One region of the Lentilactobacillus buchneri genome, then DNA from elsewhere that is predicted to be linked to it. Evidence: riboswitches for the same ligand, from Rfam matches in the RefSeq annotation. Region 1 holds a riboswitch; each other region holds the start of a gene.

Region 1 (5,063 bases):
GCTTCTTCGGTTAAGTCATCAACAACTTGGGGATCAACGTTGTCTTCGTGCAGACGAGGGTCAAGGTTGATGTTGCCTTCAACCACCCGTTTAACGGTTTCGTCCCAGTTTTCAGTACGGCCCTTTTCAGGCAGCCAACGGGCATAAGTCCGCTTGTAGGTAACCCAGCCTAATTCTCCCCAGTGAGGTGTAACTTCTTCTTTAACTTGTTTTATAAATTCATCAGATAGTGAAACTGATGAAAGTTTCATTGCTTGCATAATGATTCCTCCCATATGTACATTATATTCTCATTTCGTTTGAATTGCTCGAACTGATACTATATATAGTATATCTAACCGGTTTCAGAATCAATATATTGTGTATTCGGTAGATTTGCTTGTACCCTGCATAATCGCGTGGACTCGCGGATTGGTGAGCTTCAAAAAAATTTGAATCACACTAAGGGTGGTTTTGGGAGTGACAAATAGTTGGATTGATTGAGACCCATTTTGGCTATATATGGGGGTATCTTGTGGATGATTCCCAAAATAGACCACATAATGTGTCGTCTTAGGTGACGGATTGTGAGCTGAAAGTGACATTTTGACGTTTTTGCTGTAAAATTCGTGTCTGGACTATCATATGTGGATAAAAAGGATAAAATGGAGTATTATCATATACATAGACGAACAAAAAACATAAAAGTAGAAATTTCGTTAACAGTTGTGGCTGTGAAAAGCCTCGATTTTCACACATATTAGTCGTTTTTGGTACTTTCTTTCTATCTTATATAATCTGGAGGATCAAGATGCAGAAGGAATATGAATTAACAATTGGTAAACTGAAGCGGACACTACCGATTATCCCGATCACAGACACGGCGGCAATTGCCTCCTTCGTCTTATTGGGGGATGCTGAGTTAACCCGTTATGCCGCTCAGGAGTTGGCCAAGCGGATTAACATTCCGTTTGATTATCTGGTGACATTGGAGAGCAAAGGGATCCCATTGGCTCAAGAACTGAGCATGATTACCCATCACCCACGTTATTTCGTCTTGCGAAAGAGTGTTAAGGCGTACATGCGAAACCCAATTGCGATTGGGATGCGTTCGATTACCACTGATTATCATCAACAGCTGGTTTTGGATGGGTGTGACGCAGAACAGCTTCGAGGCAAACAGGTGATCATTGTGGATGATGTGATCAGTACAGGCGGCTCACTGGCTTCGGCAGAACACTTGTTGAAGAAAGTGGGTGCCAATGTTGTGCAACGCTGTTCCATTTTAGCCGAGGGACGGGCAACTAGTCGAGATGACTGTGTATTCTTGAATACTTTGCCGGTGTTTGCGGTGAAGAACGCTTAACATATGATTATAAACTGACCGACGCCGTAAATCTTGTTTGAGATTTACGGCGCCGGTTTTTGGAATTGTCGTGTCATTATGGGAGATTCTTATACTTGGAGAATCCATCGATCAAGAAGTTTGAGATGGCAAGCCATGTGATAAAGAGGGCGATGTTGGCTATTAGTTGAAGCTTTAAGAGTAAGAACAGAAAACCAATCGTCGAAACTGTGATGATGATCATTGAAGTTGTGCCGCGCTGATAGTTATGGGAAATTAAATTCAGGATGAAGAGAGTAGACTTTCCAACCAGCATAGGTATACCATGCGAGCCAGATTACAACGACGGCAAGAATTAGCCAGATTGAATCAATGTGTAATGCAGTCATACCAATATAGACGATCAATGTGAGGAACATTGGTGCGTTAGTGAATAGAGCGTATTTCCAGTTAAATATCATTTTGCAGCTCTCCTGTAGGATTTGAAGCCGTTAATGACGGAGTAGAATAAACCAAATGCCAATAGATAGCCTTCTGGACTTTGTGGATAAAGCCTGAGAATTATGAGGCCAACCATGACGATGATCCACAGTGCCAAGACAACGTTTGCCACTGTGTTGAATTCAAAGTTTTGTAGATCAAGTTCAGGATGGTTACTGAAGAAAGTCTTGGCATACTTATAATGAACAAAAATATATCCGGCTGAAAAAACACCTAAAGTGAATAGCAAAGCGATGACATCATTTGTTATGTATAAATGGATTAACAAATAAATGGCGATCAAAGGGATGTATGGGGAAAAGCTAATCAGTGTGATCTTCCAATTGAATTTCATGAAACAACTCTCCTTGTAGTAAGATTCCCCCAACCCTCAGAAAATTGTTGCTTTCAGCGTATCATATACGAAGAAAATCGTAAAATACTCTTCAAAATATGGTAAACTTTGGGTATTCAAATAAGATCACTAGGGGTGCCTTGTGCTGAGATGGTGACTTGCCAATCCCTTTGAACCTGATTTGGTTAATACCAACGTAGGGAAGTGGAATAATGAGTTCGAAAAGTGCCAAGTCCGGTCGCGTTCTATTTGAAAATTTTGCTTTAAGGAGCACTGACCCATGAAATTTTCTGAAGAATTAGTCGCAGCTGGACAGCCAATTTTACACGAGATCTATCAACATCCGTTTGTCGAAGGAATCGGCAATGGAGAATTACCCAAGAAGCCTTGTCCTTTTATGTTGGTCAGGACTACAACTATCTGAATGCGTTCATCAAGGTGTACGCCGATGCCATTCAAAAATCGCAAACCAGAGCCGATATGGCTATTTTTGCCAAACAAATTGACTTTATCCTGAATAGTGAAATCCATCCGCATCACAACTTCTGCAACGTGGCAGGGGTCGAATACGAAACCCTGCAGCACGAACCACAAGCTCCCGGCACATACCTGTACAACGAACACATGTATCGTGCTGCGCGAACTGGCGACTTGATTGATGTTGTTGCGGCCATGACCCCGTGTCCATGGACTTACCTGGAAATCGCAAACCGGTTTGTGAAGCAGGGGAAGAATACCGACGACAATGTTTTTAAACCATGGATTGATTTTTACGCTGACATGGAAGATGACAGTGACAGCATTTTGCCCCAGTTATTTGCTTTGATTGACCGTGAAGCGGAACACTACGATCAACATCATCTGGATGTGGTCAAAGAAGAATTCTTGAAGAGCTGCGAACTGGAATGGGAATTCTGGGATCAAGCGTACCATCAACGCAGTTGGCACTTTGTTAAACCAATGAAACAGTATCGATAATTAAAATGATTCTGAGCAGGATTGCAAGTTTGCGATCCTGCTTTTTATGTACAAATCCATTGACATCAAATGTTTTCCGTAAAATCCGCCAGACGATTATGGTATGATAAGCTCAAAAGAAATGGGAGGTATTCGCATGCTCACGATCAATCATCTCCACAAACAATTTGGCAGTCTGACTGCATTGGACGACATTAGTTTTGATGTTCCCGACAACCAGATCACCGGATTAATCGGCCAAAACGGCTCTGGAAAATCGACCACCTTTCACAGCATCCTAAACTTTCTCAAGTATGATGGTCAAATCCGCTGGAGTGGTCAGCCCATCAAAGAGGCTGATTTTGATGCAATTGGCTACCTGCCTGAAGAACGCAGCTTGATGCCCAAACTAACCATTGAGCAGCAGATTGTCTATTTAGCACGATTGAAGGGGAAACCTGCAAAAGAAATTCGCCCACAAATTGACGACTGGCTGAAAAAGTTTGCGGTTAAAGGTAAGAAAACTGATAAGATTAAGGATCTCTCAAAGGGAAACCAGCAGAAAGTGCAACTGATTGTGACCCTAATTCATCATCCCAAATTGATTATCTTGGATGAGCCCTTTAGTGGCCTGGACCCGGTAAATGCGGATTTGTTGAAAAAGGCAATTCTGGAAGCACGGGATCAGGGGGCAGCAATTATCTTCTCCAGCCATGATATGGCGAATGTTGAGGCAGTTTGCGATCGACTGGTTATGCTACGGACGGGTGAAGTGGTCTTAAACGGCACCATCAGCGAAGTTCGCGATCAGTTTGGCAAATCAGAAATTTTTGTCACTACCGATTGGACTGAAGAACAGCTGAACCAGCTCCCACATGTTGTTAAAGTCCAGAATATTCGCGGTTCTCGGTTCTTGTTGCGATTGGATGATCCCAGTAAGGGACCCGAAGTCTTTGAGAAGCTCACTGACGGTAAATACATCGAAGAATTTAGTCAGCAGCCACCAACACTTGATGAAATTTTCAGAATGAAAGCGGGGATCTCTCATGAATAAAACCCTAATTGTTGCCATGGAAACCTATCTCCGCCAAGTTAAGTCTTGGAGCTTCATCGTCTTGGTGCTGTCTCCGTTCATTTTGTTGGCAATTTCTTTAGGCATCGGCTACACCAGTGCGACTTCCAGTTCAGATCAACAGCGAATTGCCGTCATTTCTGATCAACCGGCACTCCGAAGGCAATTTATCAAAGCCAATCGGGATGACGTGAAGGCCAGCATCACCACCACTGCAGCCGCTAAGAAAAGTGTCAGCAATAATAATTTAGCTGGCTACCTGGTGTTATCGGCGGACAAGGCAAAAGTCAGTGGTGTCTATCATTCAAGTGATTCTCTAGGCGGCGGGATGAGAACTAAAATCAACGTCTTTCTTGCCCAGTCCCAGCAACAGCTTAACCTGGCGAACGCAAAGTTGAGTGCCAAACAAACCAAATCACTGGCAGTTCAGCCGTCTTTCAAACAAAAAATTCAAACCAACCATGGCGGTGCCAACCTGGCGAAAATCATTTCATTTTGGGTATTAGTCTTCATGATCTATATGATTTTGATCACTTACTCTTCTGTGACCGCCCAAGAAATTGCTTCCGAGAAGGGCACTAAAGTCATGGAGATTATTTTCTCCAGCACCAAAGCCTCGAAGTACTTTGTCGGCAAAATTCTTGGTGTCTTTGGCGTTATCCTGACCCAGATCATCGTCTATATTGTTGGTGGTTACGGCTTTTTCCAGATCGCCATGCACCTGGATAACATTAAACAGCTAATTTCGGACAACCAGACACTGGTCAATGACGTGATTAAAAACATGCTGGGAATCAACCTGCTATTTGTCTTCTTAGGCGTGATCATTTACACGATCATCTCGGCATTTAGTGGTGCACTGGTTGCCAAAGCAG
Region 2 (5,063 bases), 350 kb from region 1:
GGATTACCCTGAATGTTCCTGGTGACATGTCGTCGGCAGCGTTCTTCATGGTTGCCGCCAGCTTAGTGCCAGGTTCCAAAGTCACCTTGAGAAATGTTGGCATGAACGACACCAGAACCGGTCTATATTCGATTTTGAAGCGAATGGGCGGCAGGATCAGCCTATCAAACGAACAAAGTACGGGCGAACCGACAGCGGATTTGACGGTGGAAGCTGCCGAGTTAAAACCAATCGAAATTGGGGCGGATGAAATTCCAGCAGTCATTGATGAGTTGCCATTAGTCGCGTTACTGGCAGCCAAGGCCAACGGGATCAGTAAAATTACTGGTGCCGGGGAGCTGCGGGTCAAAGAAACCGACCGGATTTCAGCCATCGTCACTGAATTCCGGAAGCTGGGAATTGATATTCAAGAACTCGATGACGGCTTCATCATTGACGGCAGAAAACCATGGCAGGTTTTGGATTCGAAATTAGACAGTCATGGGGATCACCGGATTGGCATGGTGATGGCAGTGGCAGCGCTGTTGGTTGATCAGCCGTTAACTCTCACCGGTGCAGACAGCATTAACATTTCTTATCCGGAGTTCTTTGACGATTTGGCAACTTTAATTGCGAGGTGAGTGCTGATGACAACAGTTTTGATTAGTGGGCTGGGGCTGATTGGCAGCTCAATTGCCCGAATTATCAAGGCTGGGGATGCAACTGTTGAGATCATCGGCAGTGACCCGGATGACAATTCCGCCCAGTTTTTGTTGGATCATCAAATAATCGATCAGCGGGCTGACTTCGCTCAGGCAGCCCCACAAGCAGACTTGATTATTCTAGCGGGTCCGGTATCGGTTATTTTGAGGCAGATTGATGAGTTGGCCCAATTAAAATTAAAGGAGCAGGTCTTGGTGACAGATGTCGGCAGTACCAAGCAGTCGATTATGACAGAAGCCAAGCGCCTGACACATAAGGGAGTTGCTTTTCTCGGTGGCCATCCCATGGCTGGTTCACATTTGACCGGTAGCCGGAATGGCTCAACTGATTTATTTAACGGTTCAAAATACTTCCTGGTAACCGGTTCACAAACCAAACAGCAACTTCGCGACTTTGAACAGCTGCTGGATTCGGCAAATGTTGATTGGACGGAGATAACAGCGGAAACCCATGACAAACTGGTTAGCGAACTGAGCCATCTGCCTCATGTGGTTGCGGCAACCCTGGTTAACAGCGTCGCGGACGGCTTGGCCCATGATCCAGTGGGCTTAAAAGCGGCTGCCGGCGGCTTCAAGAGTACGACCCGAATTGCTGCGTCGGATCCAAAAATGTGGACGGCGATTATGATGAGCAATTCCCAAGTAATTGCGCAGGAATTGGCCACTTTTCAAACCGCATTAAGTCATTTTGAACAAGCCATTCAAGACCAAGACGAAGCTGCGATTTATGCCGCTTTCGCCAAAGCACAAAAAATTAGAAAGTCCTTGGACGATTAAGGAGAAAGCCTATGAAACTCATATTGGTTGGATTTATGGGAAGCGGCAAAACCACCGTCGGCAACTTATTGGCACAGAAACTCGGCTTGCCATATCACGATCTGGACGATGTCATCGTGGAAACGGCCGGCAAGTCAATTAAACAGATTTTTGCTGATGACGGTGAGCCGGCATTTCGGCAGCTGGAACATGATGCTTTGAAAGCGTCTTTGGCAGATGATGGGATCTTGGGAACTGGTGGCGGCACGCCGATTCAAGCTGCCAACTTTGAGTTGTTAAAGGCCAGTGATGTCCCAGTCGTGCTTCTTGATGTGATGCCGGAAACAATCATTGACCGATTGAAGAATGATACCGACCGGCCGTTAGCTCAACAGCTCGGGCTGGATGGACTGGTGGATTTGAAAGGTCAACGGGACACTTTATACCAACAGGTGAGTGATTTTCGAATCGCCACCGATGATTTGGCGCCCCTTGAAGTCGTTGACGTCATTAACCAAGAGGGCATTTTGAAGATGTCGTTTGGGAGGAATTAAAATGATCGATGGACACACAAAATTATTTGGCTTATTAGCCCATCCGGCTGCTCACAGCTTGTCGCCGTTGATTCACAATACCAGCTTCCAAGTGACAGGGATCAACGGGATCTATTTGGCCTTTGACGTGACGTCTGCCGGGCTCGCCGACAGCTTGGCGGCGATGCGGGCGATGCACATTGGCGGTTTTAATTTATCAATGCCGCTGAAGACCGACGTTTTGCCATTGCTTGACGAAATTACCCCACGAGCTGAGCGCCTATCTGCCGTTAATACGGTCATTAACCGCGATGGTCGACTGATTGGTGACAGTACCGATGGGCAAGGCTGGGTAGATGCTCTCAAGCAGGATGATATGACCATCGATGAAAAGGTCGTGACCGTTTTAGGTGCCGGTGGTGCCGGGCGGGCGATTATTTCCGCTGCCGTCGACGCAGGGGCGAAGCAAGTTTATGTATTTAAACGGACCAACGATCTTTTTGAAGCCAGAAAAGAACAGTTGGAAGGGTGGTCGGATGTCGTCACTGTCCTGCCTTATGAGGATGAAGGGCTGATTGCCGAAGCGTTTGATGAAAGCCAAATTATTGCCAATGCGACCAACGTTGGGATGGCCGGCGATCAATCGCTGCCAGTTAGTCAGTCCGTGATGAACCATTTGACACCGCAACACATTGTGTCCGACGCCATTTACTTTCCACTCGAAACGCCGTTCATCCATGCAGCCAAGCAACGCGGGAGTCGTACATATAATGGGATTGGGATGCTGGTGAATCAAGCCGCCGGTTCCTTTTTGGAGTGGACAGGACAGCGAATGCCGATTACCCCAGTGATCGAAGCCGTTCATCAGGCCGGCTTACAACGGTCGAAGAATTAAGGGGCTAAATGACCGACAAGCATTCTGTTTTCGGTTATACTTAATGAAGTGTCGAAATTAAATATCAGATAACATTAGGAGAGCCAATCGGCTGAGACGGAACATCTTCGGACCCTTCGAACCTGATCTGGTTTGCGCCAGCGTAGGGAAGTGTTAAAAGAAGCCAAAAGCCTCCTTTTGTTATCTAACGAAAGGAGGCTTTTTATGCACAGAAATATGACTTATAAAATGGTGCTAACGGCGATTCTATCTGCGATCGGCGTGGTCGGCGGCAGTATGTTTGAGTTCACTGTCGGCGTTGCCAAAGTGGCCCCGATGCAGCATTTGATCAATTTGATTTCCGGTGTCCTGGTTGGCCCATGGTGGGCAGTCACCCAGGCATTTATCACTTCATTAATTCGTAATTTATTGGGAACCGGAACTATCCTGGCATTTCCAGGCAGTATGATCGGTGCGTTCTGTGTCGGCTGGCTTTTCCAGAAAACCAATCGACTGATTATTGCGGCATTTGGTGAATTGATCGGCACTGGCATCATTGGTGCAATCGTTGCTTATCCGATTGCCAGTTGGATGATGGGAACCACCGGTGCGATTTATCTGTTCATTCCCAGTTTCTTCTTGAGTGCCTTGGTCGGTGTTATCTTCGGCTATATCATTCTCAAGAGTATTTGGAAACGGATCATTGTACCTCAACAGGACAAATTGGGGATCGGACGCAAGACTAATCGGGATTAAACGTTTCCCGGTAGTGGAATTTGCCAGGGATGATATTTCTGACGTGCCAATCCCGTGGGAACTTGACGAGGGTCTCGGCGTGCAGGACTGCTGCGTACCCCAATTCAACTTTGGGCAGCCAAATGCTGGTGAGCGATGGTGTCAGGTACGAAGCGAATTCCAAGTCATCAAAACTGATGATTTTGACGTTTTTTCCAGGAACCACGTGGTGTTTGGCTAAGCCCTTCATCACCCCAATTGAGAGTGGGTCGGAAGCGACCAGCAGGCCGTCGAGTTGATTGCCATATTCATTCAGCAGGTCATCAGTGGCATCCATTGATTGCTTGGTAGTCCAGTCCGTCAATTTAACGATTGGCTGATGATGGTTGATCGAACACCATGTTTTATAGGTGAGGGTCCGTGCGTCATCAATGATACGACCCTGGCTGCCGTCCAAATTCACTTCATGACGGGAACCGCCGATAAAACCAATTGTTTGGGCATGCGGTGTCATTTCGTTCAAGGCTTTATCCGTTAGCTGAGCTAAATTCGTATCAACCGTATCGACAACGTCATCGACATCACTTCCGCCATCAACCAGAACGACGTTGGGATTAAATGATTTAATGGCGTTGATGGCGGATTTGGAAAGACTGCCAACGACGATGACGGCATCGTAAGCCGCAAAATCGTTTGGCTCAACGCCTTCATCCAACCTGACCACCCGCTTGATACTGATATTCTGAGATTTAGCAGCTTCATAGACCCCTCTGCGGACAAACCGCCAGTATTCATCGCGCGTTTCTTCTTTCAGACTGAGGGTAGTGATCAGCGCAAAGTTCAACTGATTTTTGTCCGGTTTGGGGGCTAGGGAGTATTTATAACCCAGCTTATCAGCAACTTCTCTCACTTTGTCGCGCGTTTCTTTTGCCACATATTCGCTTTTATCCGGACTCAGCGCGCGCGAGACGGTCCCGGGTGAGACCTGCGCCAGTCGGGAAATGTCTTTGATTGTCGCCATCCATCTTCACTCCTCAATTGAATTGTATTACCTCTAGTTAAACACAATTAAATGTTTGGTAGATTGCAAATTTAATCCGAATTTTTTGACAAATTGGTCAGCATGACCTGATAAGGTGTTTGCCAGTCAAGTATTTTAAGTGGTCTCTGATTAATTTCGAGTAAGGTGGTTTTCAAGCCTTGAGCACTAATGTGCTCAAAATAAGTCCCCTTAGGATAAAAATAGCGTAAGTTCCGATTAAATCGTTCATTACTGCCGCGCTCAGCTGGCGTATAAGCATGGCAGTAATAGGTCTTAATACCATATTGTGATTCAAGTGATACTAGCCCACTAAACTCAGTGCCACGGTCCACAGTAAAGCTGTGCACCGGACCATTAAAAGTGGTTAGGAACTTAGTTAGTGCTTCATTAACAGTCGCTGTCGTCCGATCTTTTAACCGGTA
Region 3 (5,063 bases), 110 kb from region 1:
AGCTGAACGTGGTCGAATTGAATCCCTAAGGGACTTAGATTGGTCTATCCGCCGGATTGCCCAGGCCCTTCATCGTAATCCCAGCACGATTTCACGTGAATTAAAACGTGGGACAACGACACAGATTAACGCTAGTACTCATATCTTTGAACAGTCATATCTGGCAGAAACTGGTGAAGCAATTTATCGTAAGCACCGACTAAATAGCTGTTATCGTGGACTCTTTGATCATTGTCAAACCTTCTGTAATGCTTTGGTGACAGCTTTAAAAGCGCGTCCCAGGATGCATAGTGTGGATACTTTTGTCCACCAATTCAAGACTGATCACCCAAGGCTTGTCTGCCCCTCAACACCGACGGTGTACCGGTATATTGATGACCAGCGTTTAGTTATCCGCAATTCAGACCTACCAGCTAAACTACGTCGCCGGATTAAATGCCCCGGGGCAAAGCATCATCGAATCAATAAGAAAAATCTGGGCCATTCAATCGAAGAGCGTCCCGCCATGGTTCAAGCGCGTCAAGAGCTTGGACACTGGGAAGGTGACTTGGTCAAAGGCAAACGGGTTGAATCTGAGCCAGCATTAATGACTTTGACTGAACGTGTTAGTCGCTTAGAGATCATCGTTAAACTTCCCAATTATCATGCCGACACTTGCTTGAAAGCCCTCCAGAATACCTTATATGACTATGGAACCGAGCACTTTAAAACCATTACTTTTGATAATGGTGCTGAGTTCTCAAGCTTGAGTCAAGTCAAGGGAACTGACATCTACTTTGCCCATCCTTATTCACCATGGGAACGTGGAACCAATGAGAACACTAACGGCCTTTTGCGCGAGTTCTTCCCGAAGGGCAGATCCTTGGCTTCGGCCTCACTCATTGACATTCAGCTGGCTCAAGATACCTTAAACAACCGGCTACGGCGGTCATTGAACTATCGCTGCCCAGCCGATCTAATGCCTGAACTAGCTTAGCAACTAGACCACTTCTAAGAATAGATTCTTAGTGTTGCACTTGATTTGACAATTGAGGTTATGATTTAAATTCCAGAATACTGCAGGATATTGGCGCCCCATCATATAAAGCGTTAAAAGCCGCCTGCGTTGACAGTGTTAGTAATAGATGGTAAATTAAATGTACAGAGAAATAAATAGGGCCTTAAGGCCACAAGGCGGCAGTTCCTTTGGTGCCTTCGATAAAACAGCTACTCATTACGAGTAGCTGTTTTTGGTTTCTTAAGCTGGAATTTAAATTCTAAATGAGGCCAATTGTAGCTGTCACTTATGATCCTGCAAGAAATACATTTTAAGTCAACAATGAACCAAAAGATTGTTTAGATTCCTTCTGCAGTATTTGCTGAATGTATGTTGCTTCTGGAACACTATTCGTGGCCCGATATAATTTACCCAATAGCTTCCTCAACCGCATCCCGCAACTCCCGGGTAGCACTCGCCGGATCGGCAGCCTTCATAATCGCAGAAACCACAGCCACCCCATCAACGTGGGCACCATCAATAGCCTCGACATTATCGGCCTTCAAGCCGCCAATCGCATACACGGGAATATCCACCAATCGTTTGATCTTACCAAGGGTTTCTACCGTCGTATGAACGGTCTTAACGTGTGTCGTGGTTGGGAAAATGGCTCCGGTTCCCAGGTAATCGGCGCCCATCTCTTCAGCTGCTTTAGCCTGCTTCAATGTCTTGGCCGTTGCACCGATAATCTTCTTGGGTCCTAAGATTCGGCGAGCGATGTCTACCGGCAAATCACTTTGACCAAGATGAACACCGGCGGCATCAACCGCTTGAGCAATGTCCAATCGGTCATCAATAATCAGGGGAATCTTGTACCGATCGGTAATGGCCTTTACCTTTAGAGCAAGTTCAAAAATTTCGCGGCTACTGCCCTCTTTTTGCCTAAGTTGGACCAAGCCAACCCCATTTTGCACACCCGCTTCAATCGCGCCAAAGAATTGTTCATCAGTCAATCCGGTGTGGTCCGTCACCAAATAGAGTGGTCGATTTGTTAGTTTCACAATCATTTCCTCCAATATTTTCTCATTTGCCATCAGTGTAAATGAACCTCGGCAAAAAGTATAGAAGTATTTCTCACTTGACTTTCAGATTGTAAGCGGTTATAAATAGATTATGAGCTTGAGCAAAGTTTCAAGCCTAATTGAATATTTCGTCTGGGGTGCCTGAAACGGCTGAGATTACACCCATCGAACCTGATGTAGTTTGTACTGCCGAAGGAAGAGCGAATTTAATGTTGAATTTATTTTGACCTTAAACCTTCTTTTTGCAGAAAAGAAGGTTTTTCTTTTCTGTGAATCGAACTTAATGTTGAAAAGACATCCACTGACCTCTTTCTTCGGAATCTGAAGAAAGGGGTCTTTTTGTATGGTGATGGTTAACGGTGAACAAGAATCCGGTATGGTTGGTCAAACAATCACCGAGTTCTTGAAACAAAGAGAAGCACCAATTGAAAACATCGTCGTCGAACAGAACGGCAAGATTGTCCACCGCTCTGAATTTGACACAACTAAAATTGCCGACAACGACAAACTGGAGTTAATCTCGTTTGTTGGTGGCGGTTAGGATGGTGGTTCCAAGCAGGAGTCTCCTTGTAAGCACCTCGGAAGCAAATCCCCAAAACCAGGGAATTTACTTCCGAGGAGACTTACAATCCGACGGCCGTGAAACGCCTAGCCTACTTGGCGACTCCTAACCGCTTGGATCCGCTCACTGATTAGGACAGCTCCTCCAAGCAGGAGTCTGCCTGTAAGCACCTTCAAGATAAATTCCAAAACCGGGAATTTCTCTTGAAGGAGACTTACACTCCGACTCCTAACCGCTTGGATCCGCTCACTGATATAAAAGGAGTCGATTGACAACATGCAAGAACCAGAAATTCAAGGAATGAGTTACGATGACGTTTATCTCGGCATGAAAGAACGCAATGTTAAGGGGTCAACTGACAAATTAGCTGCCGCTCACGTCACGATTGCCGGGGCCGGTGGTTTAGGGTCCAATATCGCGATTGCGCTGACCCGGATTGGCGTCGGCCACTTGACGTTGATTGACTTTGACACAGTTGAGCTCAGTAACCTCAACCGTCAGCAATTTAAACTCAGTCAGGTGGACATGCCAAAAGTTGTGGCCTTAAAGCAAAACCTGCAGGAATTTAATCCGTTCGTGGAAATTCAAATTCACCAAACTAAAGTGACTCATGACAACGTCAAAGAATTGTTCGAAGACGCTGACATCATCACTGAAGCGTTCGATAACCCTGCTGCCAAGGCGATGCTGCTGGATGCCGCATCCGAGTTCTATCCCGACAAGCCAATTGTGATGGGCACCGGGATGGCCGGCATTCACAGTTCCAACACGATTACCACCAAGCATCCCCGCAAGAATTTATACATCGCTGGTGACGGTGAATCCATGGGGGCTGAGGGCTTGATGGCACCGCGGGTCATGATTGCGGCCGGTCACGAAGCCAATATGATTACCCGGTTAATTTTAGGAGATACAGAAATCTGAGGAGGATTTATTCATGGCAAACGAAAAAGATGAGTTAATGATTGGCGGACACGCCTTCACATCTCGATTTATTTTAGGTTCAGGAAAATATTCATACGATTTGATTGATTCAGCCATTAATAACGCCAAGGCACAAATCATCACGATGGCCCTGCGCCGCAACAAGACCGGCAAGGAAAACATCTTAAACTACATTCCTGAAGGCATCACCATTTTGCCCAACACGTCAGGCTCGACCAACGCTGAAGAAGCCATTCGGACTGCGCGAATTGCCCGTGAACTAAGCGGCAGCAATTTCATCAAATTGGAAGTCGTTCCCGACAAGAAATATTTGATGCCGGACAACTACGAAACCCTCAAGGCAACCGAAGTTTTGGCTAACGAAGGCTTCATCGTCATGCCGTACATGCTGCCGGACTTGAATGTCGCTCACCAGTTGGTCGATGCCGGAGCTGCCACCGTCATGCCTTTGGGCGCACCAATCGGTACCAACAAAGGATTGTCCACCAAAGACTTAATCCAAATTTTGATTGACGAAATTGACCTGCCAATTATCGTTGACGCCGGCATTGGTCGACCAAGTCAAGCTGCCGAAGCCATGGAAATGGGTGCCGCAGCTGTCATGGCCAACACCTCAATGGCGACCGCCGGCAACATTCCGTTAATGGCCGAAGCCTTCAAGCCGGCCGTTGAAGCAGGCCGCAAAGCTTACTTAGCAAAACCAGGCCGGGTCATCGAACACGGGGCGGTTGCCTCATCGCCACTTACTGGTGTCAGCGCGGTAAAATAGGGGCGGTCATATGACAACAACCCAATTAACTGAACTCGCACATCGTTTAGCGACAATCAACCAATTTAAGACCAACGAAGCCGGTCAAAACCGGCTGGTCTATTCACCAACCTGGGTTGAGGCTCAAAGACAAGTCATCAAATGGGGGCTTGAGCTTGGCTTTCAGGTAAGCGTTGATGACTTTGGGACTGCCTATCTGGATATGCCGGGAACCACAGAACCGGAAGCAGTCATTGCGACCGGCTCACACATTGATACTGTCGCGCAAGGCGGTCAATATGACGGCTTGTACGGGGTACTTGGTGGCCTTCAGGCAATTGAAAATCTGGTAACAGAATTCGGCCGTCCGCAGAAAACGCTTCGACTGATTTCATTCAGCGAAGAAGAGGGCAGCCGCTTTCCGGATACCTTTACCGGTTCGAAGCACTATACCGGCCAACAGGTGGATTTGACGATGAAGGATCCTGCCGGCATTCAATTTGATGATGCTCGAAAACAGGCGGTTATCAAGTTGATGCTCGCTGGCGTTCACCACCAACTGCCGGATTTACCGGACACCTTTACCGAACTGCACATCGAACAGGGACCGCGATTAATTGACCAGGGTTTACAAATCGGCTTGGTTAAAAGCATTGTCGGCCAACGCCGGTACACCGTCACCGTTAAGGGGATCGCCAATCACGCCGGCACCACGCCGATGAATGACCGAGCGGATGCCCTGCAGCACGC

What was found. A riboswitch is a leader RNA that binds a small molecule or an ion and turns the genes downstream of it on or off. The one in region 1 is predicted to bind thiamine pyrophosphate.
Region 2: linked by a shared signal. The riboswitch ahead of thiW (energy coupling factor transporter S component ThiW) and the one ahead of tenA (thiaminase II) in region 1 are both predicted to bind thiamine pyrophosphate.
Region 3: linked by a shared signal. The riboswitch ahead of thiS (sulfur carrier protein ThiS) and the one ahead of tenA (thiaminase II) in region 1 are both predicted to bind thiamine pyrophosphate.

The regions. Positions count from the first base shown of each region.
Region 1 covers NZ_CP073066.1:1,350,561-1,355,623, forward strand. The annotation lists gene nrdJ (ribonucleoside-triphosphate reductase, adenosylcobalamin-dependent) at 1-260, opposite strand, end outside; gene KE627_RS06475 (phosphoribosyltransferase family protein) at 791-1,345, shown strand; gene KE627_RS12310 (hypothetical protein) at 1,591-1,785, opposite strand; gene KE627_RS06485 (hypothetical protein) at 1,782-2,159, opposite strand; TPP riboswitch at 2,281-2,379, shown strand; partial or broken gene tenA (thiaminase II) at 2,440-3,137, shown strand; gene KE627_RS06495 (ABC transporter ATP-binding protein) at 3,274-4,170, shown strand; gene KE627_RS06500 (ABC transporter permease) at 4,163-5,063, shown strand, end outside.
Region 2 covers NZ_CP073066.1:999,129-1,004,191, reverse strand. The annotation lists gene aroA (3-phosphoshikimate 1-carboxyvinyltransferase) at 1-620, shown strand, start outside; gene KE627_RS04890 (prephenate dehydrogenase) at 627-1,478, shown strand; gene KE627_RS04885 (shikimate kinase) at 1,490-2,011, shown strand; gene aroE (shikimate dehydrogenase) at 2,013-2,885, shown strand; TPP riboswitch at 2,952-3,051, shown strand; gene thiW (energy coupling factor transporter S component ThiW) at 3,090-3,620, shown strand; gene KE627_RS04870 (LacI family DNA-binding transcriptional regulator) at 3,607-4,620, opposite strand; gene KE627_RS04865 (IS30-like element ISLpl1 family transposase) at 4,692-5,063, opposite strand, start outside.
Region 3 covers NZ_CP073066.1:1,462,044-1,467,106, reverse strand. The annotation lists gene KE627_RS06985 (IS30 family transposase) at 1-976, shown strand, start outside; gene thiE (thiamine phosphate synthase) at 1,405-2,037, opposite strand; TPP riboswitch at 2,182-2,274, shown strand; gene thiS (sulfur carrier protein ThiS) at 2,402-2,599, shown strand; gene thiF (sulfur carrier protein ThiS adenylyltransferase ThiF) at 2,897-3,544, shown strand; gene KE627_RS06965 (thiazole synthase) at 3,558-4,334, shown strand; gene KE627_RS06960 (Zn-dependent hydrolase) at 4,345-5,063, shown strand, end outside.